2 linked regions of the Nitratidesulfovibrio vulgaris str. Hildenborough genome follow. The protein of the gene in region 1 interacts with the protein of each later gene in a pairwise test. Links are inferred from orthologs where the notes say so. Each region holds a gene or a part of one and is shown on either strand. Other genes may lie near its edges. The genes, in order: ndk and DVU_RS01800.

Evidence for each region.
Region 2: the proteins of ndk (region 1) and DVU_RS01800 interact in binary tests that used the Escherichia coli proteins (3 or more experiments, as listed by UniProt). The link is inferred for Nitratidesulfovibrio vulgaris str. Hildenborough from one-to-one orthologs.

Annotation. Positions count from the first base shown.
Region 1 is NC_002937.3:2,426,360-2,432,342, reverse strand. The notes cover bases 1,419-4,243. They hold ndk (nucleoside-diphosphate kinase), read left to right. Parts: upstream 1,419-2,533; coding sequence 2,534-2,953; downstream 2,954-4,243. Other genes in these bases: DVU_RS10935 (Smr/MutS family protein), read right to left, coding at 4,081-4,243; proC (pyrroline-5-carboxylate reductase), read left to right, coding at 2,953-3,750; DVU_RS10950 (hypothetical protein), read right to left, coding at 2,265-2,456; DVU_RS10955 (divergent polysaccharide deacetylase family protein), read left to right, coding at 1,419-1,982. In the rest of the region: DVU_RS10960 (S41 family peptidase), read left to right, coding at 1-351; more of DVU_RS10955, read left to right, coding at 432-1,418; more of DVU_RS10935, read right to left, coding at 4,244-5,310; DVU_RS10930 (Mrp/NBP35 family ATP-binding protein), read right to left, coding at 5,613-5,983. UniProt on the Escherichia coli protein: Major role in the synthesis of nucleoside triphosphates other than ATP. The ATP gamma phosphate is transferred to the NDP beta phosphate via a ping-pong mechanism, using a phosphorylated active-site intermediate.
Region 2 is NC_002937.3:412,023-417,938, reverse strand. The notes cover bases 1,309-4,066. They hold DVU_RS01800 (5-formyltetrahydrofolate cyclo-ligase), read left to right. Parts: upstream 1,309-2,271; coding sequence 2,272-2,862; downstream 2,863-4,066. Other genes in these bases: DVU_RS01790 (aminodeoxychorismate/anthranilate synthase component II), read left to right, coding at 3,605-4,066; DVU_RS01795 (polyphenol oxidase family protein), read left to right, coding at 2,853-3,608; DVU_RS01805 (metallophosphoesterase), read right to left, coding at 1,309-1,690. In the rest of the region: more of DVU_RS01805, read right to left, coding at 1,010-1,308; more of DVU_RS01790, read left to right, coding at 4,067-4,159; DVU_RS01785 (anthranilate synthase component I), read left to right, coding at 4,131-5,702; DVU_RS01780 (aminotransferase class IV), read left to right, coding at 5,699-5,916. UniProt on the Escherichia coli protein: Involved in the removal of 5-formyltetrahydrofolate.

The sequences.
Region 1 (5,983 bases):
TTCGGCAAGGGGTCGGTGCAGAACGTCATCCCGCTTTCCGACGGCGCGGGACTCAAGCTCACGGTTGCACTGTACTACACGCCCAATGGCCGTTCCATTCAGGCCGAGGGCATCGACCCTGACATTGAGATTCCCTTCGAAGCCCCGCGTGAGGACGACGCCAAACCCATGCAGCGTTTCAACATGTTGCGGGAGAAGGATCTTTCGCGTCATCTGGAGAACGGTGCCGGGGGCAAGCAGGGCAAGAACGACCAGTCTGACGAGGTGCGTGACCTGCTTGAACGCGACAACCAGTTGCGCATGGCATTGCAGTTCGTGAAGCGGCTGCCCGCCTTGAAGGAAATACGCTAGAAGGCATACCGGAAGACGGTGTGCGAGACGCAGATACGGAGGGGCGCGGGTGACCGCGCCCTCCTTCCGTATGGGATACCATGGCCGCCAAACGCCCGCAGAAGAAAAGCAGCACAGCCAAGGGAGACGGCACGTCAGGCCGTTCACGCGGCAGTGGCACCAAGTCTGGCACCCGCAAGGGAAGCAAGACCCCCGCAGCTACAGAGAAGACCCTGACGCGACTTGTCATCGTCATCATGGGGGTGCTGTGCCTCGTCTTCACGGTCATGGCCGGGTACTGGCTGTGGCAGGGCGGGGCTGATGCCACACGGCCCGTACCCCCCTCGAAGACCGAACGTCAGAAGACCCCCGCGGCAACCTCTCCCGCGAGGCCGACGCCAGCGCAGCCTTCCGCCACAGCCGGGAAGGTGCAGTCGGGTGAAGCCTCAAGGACGACCGGTAAGGGCGTACACGCCGACGCGCAGTCTGATGCCTCGACACCGGGTGGGGACGCGGACAAGGCCGCGCCGTCCGTGCCCCGAAACGCCACTTCCGACGCCGTGGACGGTGAGGGCGCGGTGCGTGCCCCGGTCAACGCCGGGGCCTTGCCCTACGAGGAATCCCTCGACGCCCCGCTGGAAGAAGGGGTGAAGCAGGTCGACTACGCGCTGGTGCAGACGCTGGTGCGTCTCGGCATCGCGCGGGAGAGGCTGCGCATCGCGAGCGTCGAGACACGCAACGAACAGGGCGAAAGCTACCATTTCCAGCAGATGACACTGGGTGTCGGCGACGCCCCCGACCGTTTCGTCAAGGCGTTCGTCGAAGCTCTTTCCGTATGGGCCGAGCGTGCGCAGATGCGCAAGAAGGCCGATGACCTCATTGAGGTCTACGTGGGCGGGGTGCTCACGCATGAGATCACCCTTTCGTTGTATGAGTCGGTGGAAGAGCCCCGTCCCGGAACCCCGGTGGAAGGCGCGTTGCTTGCCATCGTCATCGATGACATAGGCGAGAGCATGGGGGCGGTGCGTGACCTGCTGAAGCTCGACTACCCCGTCACCTTCGCGGTGTGGCCCAGAAGCTCGCATGCGCGTGAGGCTGCGGAGGCGGCACACCGCGCCGGACGTGAGGTGATGATCCACCAGCCCATGGAACCGCTCAAGTATCCGTCGGTGAAGCCGGGGCCGGGTGCCATCTATGTACGGATGGGCAGTGACGAGATAGAGGCGACGCTGCGGGACAACCTCGCCCGGGTACCCCACGCCGTGGGCCTCAACAACCATATGGGGTCGCGTTTCACGCAGGACACCCGTGGCGTACGCGCCGTATGTGACGCGCTGGAGGGCAAGGGGCTCTTCGTGCTCGACAGCGTGACGCATTCCGGGTCGGTCTTCTATCGTGAGGCGCGCAAGGCAGGGTTGCCCGCCGGAAAGCGCAACGTGTTCCTTGATGTCATCCACGACAAGCGCAACATCATGTTCCAGCTCGACAAGGCGGCGCGCGTAGCCCATGAACAGGGCGTGGCTGTCGCCATCGGGCATCCTCTCGCCGAGACAGTGGCGGCACTCAAGGAGTGGCAGCGTACGCGCGACAAGTCGGTGCGTATCGTGACCATGCGTCAGCTGCTTGATGCGGAGACGACTGCGCGCCGATGACAGGTGCCGGAGAGACGGGCCATTCCCGGATGCTGTGCCGGGTGCTCATGCCAGAGGCCGATGCAGATGGCGATGCAGCTGTCGGGCGTTGTGGGCGACGCCGGACGCCGACGCCGGATGTGGCGGCCTGTGCGACATGACCTGCGCGTGAACGGCGGGTGTCCGGCGTGAGGTGTAGAGGCAAGCCACTGGCACTACGGTTTTGATCAGATGTTTCATGCCCTCCGGCGGTGTGCCGTCGCCGGATTCTCCCCCCTGCGGGTGGGGGGATAGCGAATCATGTCACCACAAGGCGACGGGTGCGCCGTTGAGGAGCGGAACACCTATACCGCTGATGTCGAGGACGTCGATGATGCCGTTGATGTCGGGCAAGCCGACTGACGTGCCGCGTCGACCGGGTCGCATGTGTGGTGATGTACGGGCGTCACGGGCGGGAATCCCGTTGCGCCCCTGTAACGCACAGGTGAATGGCACCTGTGTGCAACCCCTAGCGGACGACGCGTCCTGTTCCGTTGACGCGGGTCGTCCGAACTGCAAGTGGAGGTAGTACCGTGGTTGAACGTACATTTTCGATCATCAAGCCCGACGCCGTAGAGCGCAATCTGCAGGGCGAGGTCCTCGCCATGATCCAGGGCGCAGGGCTCAAGGTCGTCGCCATGAAGATGATCCATCTGACCAAGGCGCAGGCCGAAGGCTTCTATGCCGTGCACCGTGAGCGTCCCTTCTTCGATAGCCTGACCACCTACATGTGCTCCGGCCCGGTGGTCTGCTCGGTGCTCGAAGGCGAGAATGCCATCAGCCGGTATCGTGAAATCATGGGGGCCACCAACCCGGCCAATGCCGCGGAAGGTACCATCCGGAAGAAGTACGCCGTGAGCCTCGAGGCCAACTCGGTTCACGGTTCCGACGCCCCTGAAACCGCCGCGTTCGAGATCTCGTACTTCTTCAACGCGCTGGAGATCGTAGGCTAATGCAAACAACACTCGGCTGCATAGGTTGCGGCAACATGGGCTCCGCCATTCTGCGCGGGCTTTCCGGACGTGAAGGACTGCGTCTTGTCGGCTGCGACCCCACGGGCGCCAAGCTGGCTGCGCTTGCCGACGCGGGCGTCGAAGGGGTGGCTGACATCGCCGCCGCCGTGCGCGCTTCGGACATTGTTCTCGTGGCCGTGAAGCCGGGTCAGGTCGGCGCGGTGCTTGGTGCGGCCATGCCGGAACTCGATTCCGGCAAGGTCGTGGTCTCCATCGCCTCGGGCGTGTCCGTCGGCTCACTGCGTGAGATGAGCGGCGGGCGTTGTCCTGTGGTGCGCGTCATGCCCAACACCCCCGCCATGGTGGGGGCGGGCGTCTTCGCCCTGTGCTTCGAGGACGCGACCCTCGATGAGGTACGCCGCACTCTCGTGAAGGAGCTTTTCGAGGCGCTTGGCCGTGTGCTGGTGCTGCCTGAAGAGAAGTTCAACGCCTTCACGGCGGTCGTGGGCTGTGGCCCGGCCTATGTCTTCCATTTCATGGAAGCCGTGGTCGAGGCTGCGGTGACGCTGGGCTTTCCGCGTCATGAGGCGACGGACATGGTGGTCGACCTCTTCGCCGGTTCGGTGAAGCTGGCTGCCACATCAGGTACGCATCTCTCTCTGCTTCGCGAGGCCGTGTGTTCGCCAGCGGGCAACACCATCGCCGCCATGAACCAGTTCGACAGGGATGCCGTGCGCGGACGCATCATCGACGCCATCCTCGCCGCCTACAGGCGTGGGCAGGAGATGGAACGCTAGAGCGTCGGGTGCGGTGCATGTCCATGCGCCGTCCATGTGATTGAAAGAACGCCCTCCGTCGCAAGACGGAGGGCGTTCTCGCAGGCATGGCAATGGGTTCCGGTTGCATCGGCGTCAGGCCGCAAGAGGGCACGGCCCGATCATCTGTGGCCAAGGGCCGGGACGGGGTGTCTCCCTGCCGTCCCCTGCGGGGGACCCTGAATCCCTCCCGCAGTCAGCACCCAGCGCGTTACACAGGGGCGTTGAATCAGGCCATATGGGGATGTCTCGCCGCTGACCTGTCGCCGCCCGGTCTGTGGTGGCGGGCTGTCCCGTGTGTGAGGGGGCGTGCTACATGAACAGGTCGGCGTCGCTCGGTGTCCTGTCCCACTGTATCTTGCCGCGACTCTTCTTGAATTTGCGCAGCAGCACGTAGACCGCCCCGGCACCGCCGTCGGTAGGCTGTGCCGTGCAGAAGGCGAGCACCACCCGTTTGAACGGGTCGCGGGTAAGCCACGATTGCAGCTTCTCACGCAGGATGCCGAGGCCATCCGGCGAATTGCGACCACGTCCCGGAATGACCAGCACGGTACGCAGCCCCTTGAGATAGGCCCCGCGAAAGAAACCGACCAGCGACTGGTAAGCCTGCAAGGCGTTCAGCCCGTGCAGGTCAAGGTGCGCTTCGGGGCTGTATTGCCCGGCGCGAAGCTTGCCGATGGTCAACTCGTCCAGCCCCACCACATGCCCTTCGAGGTATTCTTCCGTGTACTCAAGGGCGAACTCGATGCGTCCCTCAAGGAAGTCCTGCACGGGGTCGCGTCCGGAGGTCGCCGCCTTGCCCGGTGTCACGGCGGGGGGCACTTCGCGCCCCTTGCCCGACAGGGGCGTGATGCCGCGCATGGCTGTGGCGAACGACATGTCATCGTCATCATCGCCGGATGTCGCGCGGGTGGGGTGTTGCGTCCCGTGGTCGCTGACGGCATGGCGTGAACGTTCACGCACGTCGAGGCGTCGCTGCGAGGTCTTCACGTCGGGATGGCTGGCAGGGCCTTGGATTGGCTGTCCATGCGGGGCTTCCGGCAGCAGGACGTCCGCATCCGCTTGCTGTGCATTCTCGCGAAGCGACTTGAACGCCGGGTGCTGCCCCAGTGCGAAACTGCCCTCATCTGCGGGCTGGATGCCAGCCTTGTCGCGCAGTGCGGCTTCCATGGCGGGCGTCGGACGACCATGGGCGTCACGGGCACGGGGCGTCCCCTCATGGCCGGTGGGTGTGGCCGGATTGACGGCGCCGGAAGCAGGCTGGGGGGCATGGGGCGTACCTGAAGCGCCGCCCTCTCTGTGTCCCTTGTTCGTCTTGCCGCCCTTGCCGGGTGAAGGTGCCTTGCCGGAAGGGGCATCAAGACGCTGTACGCCGCCCATGGCTGCGGCGAAGGCTTCGGATTCGTCGTCGGGGAGGGCGACCGAATGGCGTGCTGGTTCGGGTTTCTTTTCCGCAGAGGCGGTTCGCGCATCGCGAAACTGGCGTTTCTGGAGGGCGCGGAAGGGATTGGTGTCGTCTATCGGCGTATCGTGCTTGGACATGACAGGCTCCTGTAAGAGCGCGATTGTTCATCCGCCGGGGGGCGCATGTCAAGACGGCGCGTGCTGTGAGACGATGGCAGGGGGATGGTGAAGGGATGGCGGAAACGTACGCGCCCTGACGCACTCTGCACAGATGGACGGTCGTGCGCGTCATGGAGGCGTGGGTGCATACGTTGAAGCCGAGGGGGGCGCCGTAAGGCGCGGGGCCAGGCACGGAGGCGGGCACGGGGCCGGGTACGGGACCGGACGCAAAGGGCGGCCCGCCTGTGCGGGCCGCCCCGGGATGAGCGAGAAGAGACGGGTTATGCCTTGGCGGCGTCCAGCCCCAGCGCCGCGTCGATGACCGGACGCAGTGCCAGCGCGGTGGGGCGTTCGGGGTGATGCTTGATGTACACCCATCCCTCGTCACCGCTGCGGACGACCTGCGGGTCGAGGGGCAGCGCGGCGAGGAAAGGTACGGCCATCTCCTTGGCGAGGGCTTCGCCGCCGCCTTTGCCGAACAACTCTTCGATGTTGCCGCATTGCGAGCAGACGATGCCGCTCATGTTCTCCACGAGGCCGAGTACGGGAATGCCTATCTCGGCGCAGAAGCCGAGGGAACGGCGTACGTCGTCGATGGCCACGGCCTGCGGCGTGGTGACCACGAGGGCGTGGGCACCGGGGTTGAGCAGCT
Region 2 (5,916 bases), 2.0 Mb from region 1 along the record:
AATGCACCGATTCTGGACTTCTGTTCCCTTCGGCAGCCCTTTCAGCCACCACGCATCCTTCACAACCCTCCGTGAGGCTGACCGACGACACTCCCATGAAAGACAACGCTGCTGCACCTCAGACCCTGCCACGTTCCCCTGCAAGGGGCTGTGCCTTCCCGCCGCTACCCCCAACCGATGTATTCACGGCTTGCGTCATGCCCCCTCCCCACTCCGCCGGACAGGAGAAGCCATTCCCAGACGACGCCGGACATCCCCTTTGCTGAACGCCATGCGGCAGAATCGCGCACCGCCTCCCGCAGGACAGCCACCTTCGAAGGGCATCAACTGTCTGCGCCTCTTCCAGCAGCAGCCTGCCCCGCGACATCGTTACGGATGAGGACCGACAGCGGTCGCCCCACCGGGAGACGGGGAAGAGAATGACGGGGGCAGTATGCATGAGTGGCTATCGGCGGGGGTGTGTCATTGCCCCCATGTCCACGCCGTGGGGCGTGCGATGTGGACAGGGTTTCCGCGTGACACCCCTTACAAACGAACGAGGCGCACAACGCTGTGCGCCCCGGCAGATTCTGAAGCAACGTGCTCAACTTGCGTGACGCATTTTCTCAACTTGTGTGACACCCGACAACCCTCACAGCGCACGCACAGCCAAAGCCCATGCACGACGCGAAGGACATGCTCGCAGAGCACAAAAAATGGGAGAAATGACAACAGGGACGAGGAAGCAACAAGACACCGCCGCATACGCGAAAAGCGCGTATGGGGTGTTCCCATACGCGCTTGCGATTCTGGTTGCGGGGGCAGGATTTGAACCTACGACCTTCGGGTTATGAGCCCGACGAGCTACCGTGCTGCTCCACCCCGCGACATGTTCCGGACATCCGCCAGAAGGCGTCTCTCGTCCGGGAAGCGGAAACTATGCTTGTGCCTCTCCGATGTCAACAAGGAATTTCAAAAAAGCACATTTTTCTTTTCCGGGTGCGAACACCAGGGGGGATGCAACCGCCCTCTAGGGTTTCAGCACATTGAGTTCAGCCGCGAAGCCGCCTTCCCCGGCAAGCCGCACAACCACATAGCCCCCGGAAAGCAGCGTTCCGGGGTTCACCACCACCGTACGCCCAATGCGGTCGACACCACGCGACTCGTGGATGTGCCCGCACACGCATACGTCGGGCTGCACCTCTTCGATGAACTCGCGTACGGCGGTACTGCCCACGTGCCTGTCTCCCACCCTGTCGCACAAGGTGTGGTGCGGGGGATTGTGGGAAACGAGCAGCACACGTCGCAGCCCCCGTTCACGAAGCGTCCTGTGGATGTCATCCAGCCATGCGGAGAAGCGCGATTCCGGGAATTCACTGGGCGTACCGAATGGCGTGAAGGTGGACGCCCCCACCCCCACGATGGCGGCACCGGGTGCGACCTCGCGCACAGAGGCGTGCAGGTTCCACCCTCTGGTCTCAAGCCATTCCGTCACCTCGCCCCTGTCCATGTTGCCTATCTGGGCGAGGACGTTCGGATTGACGCGGGCGACAGCCTCCAGAGAGCGTTCAGCCTGTTTGATACCGCCGCCCACGGTGATGTCGCCTGTCACGATGACCCCTGTGGCATCCGCAAGTCCCGGCAGTTCTTCAAGCCGCGACACATTGTCGTGGATGTCACCGAACGCCAGCCACCAGAGTGTGCTTTGCATGGCATTGCCTTCCTTGCTAGTAGTAGTGCGCCCGGCGAAACGACCGGGGAACATGTGACGAGGTCACGGGATACGCGACGCCGGTGCCATCGCTTCATTCCAGGATAACACCGTGGGGAACCGCATCGGAGACGCCCCGCGGGCTTATCGTCAGGTCGTATGCACCATGTCAGGTGTCCGCTGCGTAAGCCTCGCCATCAGTGAGCCGCTGATGCCACTGTAGCGCATGCGTTCGCGTTTGACAAAAGTCCCCGTGCCGACAGGCTGTTGCGACAACACCAGCGCCGCATGACACGCACCATCCACGACCGGAACGCGCCATGACCCAACCACGAAGCACCTCACCGGCATCTCCGGCATCTCCCGCATCAGCTGGCAATGCGACACGGAAGCCGCGGCATGACGCGAAGGTGACCGCGGCACACTCCGCAGCGACGGCACCTGTGGACCCATCTTCGGCATCGGGTACTTCCGCTCAAGCCACAGGTGGCGATTCTCGCGCGACAGGTGACAGCCCCCCGGCACCGACTGGCATACCGCCCGCCCCCTCTTCCATCATCCGCGGCGCGGCTGCGCAGGACATGGCAACCGCCAAGACCGCCCTGCGGCGGGAGATGCTGCAACGGCGACGCGACCTCGACAGGGAGGAGGCCCAGCGTCACGGCGCCTTGGCACAGGCGGCCCTGCTTGCCCATCCGGCATGGGTCACGGCACGGCAGGTGGTGCTCTACGTCGCCGTCCGCAACGAACTCGACACGGACCTGCTACTGCGCACCGCGTGGGAGGCGGGCAAGGAGGTTCTGCTGCCCCGCTGCGACCCCGCCTGTTCCGGCGTCATGTGCCTTGCCCCGTGCCTCTGTGCCGCCGACCTCGGCCCCGGCAGTCATGGCATTCCCGAACCCTCGCCCCTGCGCTGCCCGCCTGTCGACCCGCAGTCCCCGACCTTTGCGCCCGACCTCGCCATCATCCCCGGCGTCGCCTTCGACAGACAGGGCAACCGCCTCGGCTACGGCGGCGGCTACTACGACCGTTTCCTCTCCACCCCCGGCATGTCCGCGACGCCGCTGGTCGGCTTCGCCCATGCCTTCCAGATTGTGGACGCCCTCCCCGCCGAAGCGTGGGACCGTCCCGTGAACGCGCTCTGCACCGAGGAGGGCCTCATATGGCTATGACGTGGATACCTTTCGCCTTTCCCGGCGTGCCAGCCGTCCGTTGCGCCTTCCACACGCGGTGTGGCGGGGCCTCGCAAGACCCGTGGGGAGGCGGCAACATCTCCCTCGAAGTGGGCGACGCCCCGGAGGCTGCCATCGCCAACCGGCGTGAGCTTTCATCGTCGCTGGGGCTGGACGGCTGGGCCGAATGCCGTCAGGTGCACGGCGACGTCATGGTCTTCGACCCCGCCCCCCTCGACCTTGCGACACCGCCGCAGACGGAGGCTGACGGCCTTGCCACGTCGCGCCCCGGCCTCGGCCTCGTCATCAAGACGGCGGACTGCCAGCCCGTGCTCATCGCCCATGAAAGCGGCCGCTACATCGCCGCCCTGCATGTGGGCTGGCGCGGCAACCGCATCGACTTCCCCGCCAGCGGCGTGCGCGCCTTCTGCGACCGTTACGGCCTTGCGCCCCGCGACCTGCTGGCGGTGCGCGGCCCCAGTCTCGGCCCCGCCGCCGCGGAGTTCGTCAACTTCGACAGTGAATGGGGCGACGACTTCGCCCGCTGGTTTCGCACCCGCGAACGCACCATGGACCTGTGGACGCTCACCCGGCACCAACTGGCGCAGGCGGGACTTGCGCCCGAACGCATCCACGCCCTCGACCTGTGCACGGGCACACTGGCCGACACGTTCTTCTCGTATCGCCGCGAAAGGGTCACGGGCAGGCAAGCCAGCATCATATGGATAGACCCCGCCCTCGCATGACGCCCCGACCGCTGCGTACCCTGCTTGTCGACAACCGCGACAGCTTCACGTGCAACCTCGAGCACCTGCTGGCGCGGGCCACGGGAACGCCCCCCGTGGTGTTGCGCCATGACCGGCTGCCCGAAATGCAACCGGAGGCCCACGACCTTGTGGTCATCTCTCCGGGCCCCGGTGCGCCGGAGGAATATCCCGGCTACGGGCGCGTCATCGACAGTCGCGTCCCCGTGCTGGGCATCTGCCTCGGGATGCAGATACTCAACATGCACTTCGGCGGGGTCACCGCGCCCCTCGACGGCTGCGTCCACGGCAAGACCGATACCGCCCTCTTCGACGACGGACGAACCTTCACCGTGGCACGCTACCACTCGCTGCATGTGGTGACGCCCGGCGAGGGACTGCGGGTATGCGCCCGCACCCCGGCAGGGCTGGTCATGGCCCTGCGGCACGAGTCGCGGCCCCTCATGGGCTATCAGTTCCACCCCGAATCGTTCCTCACGCCTGACGGCGTGACGCTCATCCATCATGCGCTGCATACTCTCCGACTGCGTTGACAGTGCCACCTTCGCCCGTCTCGCCCTCGCGCTGGCACGCGAAGGGGCGGACATGCTGCTGTGTCACCCTGCCCCCGACGGCGGCGGGATGCCCCCCGGCTGGACGGCATCCGATGCGACGTCGCCCGCCCGTCCATGCTGCCTTGTGGGATTCGACGTGGCTGGCGAGATATCGCCTCCGCCCGACGGAGACCTCACAGACCTCCATGCCTTCTGCTTCGGCGACGGCACGCAACAGGTGCGCATCGCCTCCGACGTGCCACGCCTCGCCTTTGGCTGGCTTTCCTACGGGTGGGGCATGGCGCTGCACGGCATCGCCTCCGCAAAGCCTGCCGAGTCGGGATACGGCGTGCTACGCCGCTACCACTGCCTACTGCGCTGGTATCCGCATGGCGGCGACCTTGAAGCCGAGGTCTCGGCAACGGGACAACGCAGGCTGCCCATGCTGCGTCGCCTGCTTGATGCGCTACGCACGGAAGAACGCGCCCATACGCTTACGGAGACACTGACGGAAGAACACCGCGAGGCTGGTACGGCGATGCGACAGGAGAAGCAGGGAGCACCCCGGGCAGCAGCGACCGGCAAGGGAAGCGGGGGAGATGGGGGCGACAATCCCTACGGGGACGTCAGGAACCACGGGGAAGGCAGGGGCTTGTCCGCGGCGCCGCGAGACGGCACCGCGCCGGGCGACGACCTCGCCCTCGCACTGGACGAACTTGTCCCGTCGCTGGATGCCACGACCTACCCGGATGGGGTACGGCAGGTGCTGGCTGCCATCCGCAGGGGCGACACCTACCAGCTGAACCTCACCTCACGCTTCACCGCCCGCCGCCCCGGCATGGACGCTGCGGCCTTCCTGTTGCGCCTGTGGCAGCAACGCCCCACCCCTTTTGCCGCCTATCTGCATGCGGGACGCCATCGCATACTCTCCCTCTCGCCCGAACGATTCCTGCGTGTGGGGGGGGGTGAGGTACTGGCCCAGCCCATCAAGGGAACGCGCAGCTTCGACCCGGCGACCACCTCGCCCGGAGAACGGGCACGCCTCGAAGCCGCCCTGCGGGCCGACCCCAAGGAACACGCCGAACTCTCGATGGTGGTCGACCTGCTGCGCAACGACATCTCCGCCACATGCGCCTACGACAGTGTGCGCGTGCCGCGGCACTGCGCCACCTTCGCCGTCGGGCCCCTCATACAGATGTGCAGCGACGTGACGGGAACCCTGCGCGACGGGACGACCTGCCTCGACCTTCTGCGTCACGCCTTCCCCGGCGGTTCGGTGACGGGCTGCCCCAAACCGCGTACCATGAGCCTCATCGAACGCATCGAACCCCACCCGCGCGACGTCTACTGCGGCAGTCTCGTCGCCGTGGCGGGCCCCCGTGACATGGACAGTTCCATAGCCATTCGCACAGCCATGTACGACACGACGACAGGCCTCCTGCATCTGTACGCAGGCAGCGGGCTCACCGTCGATTCCGACCCCGAGGGCGAATACCGCGAGACCGTCGACAAGACGTCGGCATTCAGGAAGGAGACGGCATGACATACTGGTACAAGGGCGCACTGCACGAAGGCGGCGTCACCCTCGGCGTGGACAGTCCGGCCTTCCGCTACGGGGCCGGGTTCTTCGAGACCCTGCTCTGGAACGGTGCCGAACCGTGGCTGCTCGATGCCCACATCGCCAGACTCGAAGGCAGCCTCGCCCGCTTCTCGGTGGACTATCAGCCCTGCGACTACCCGGCTGTCATCGCGCACGT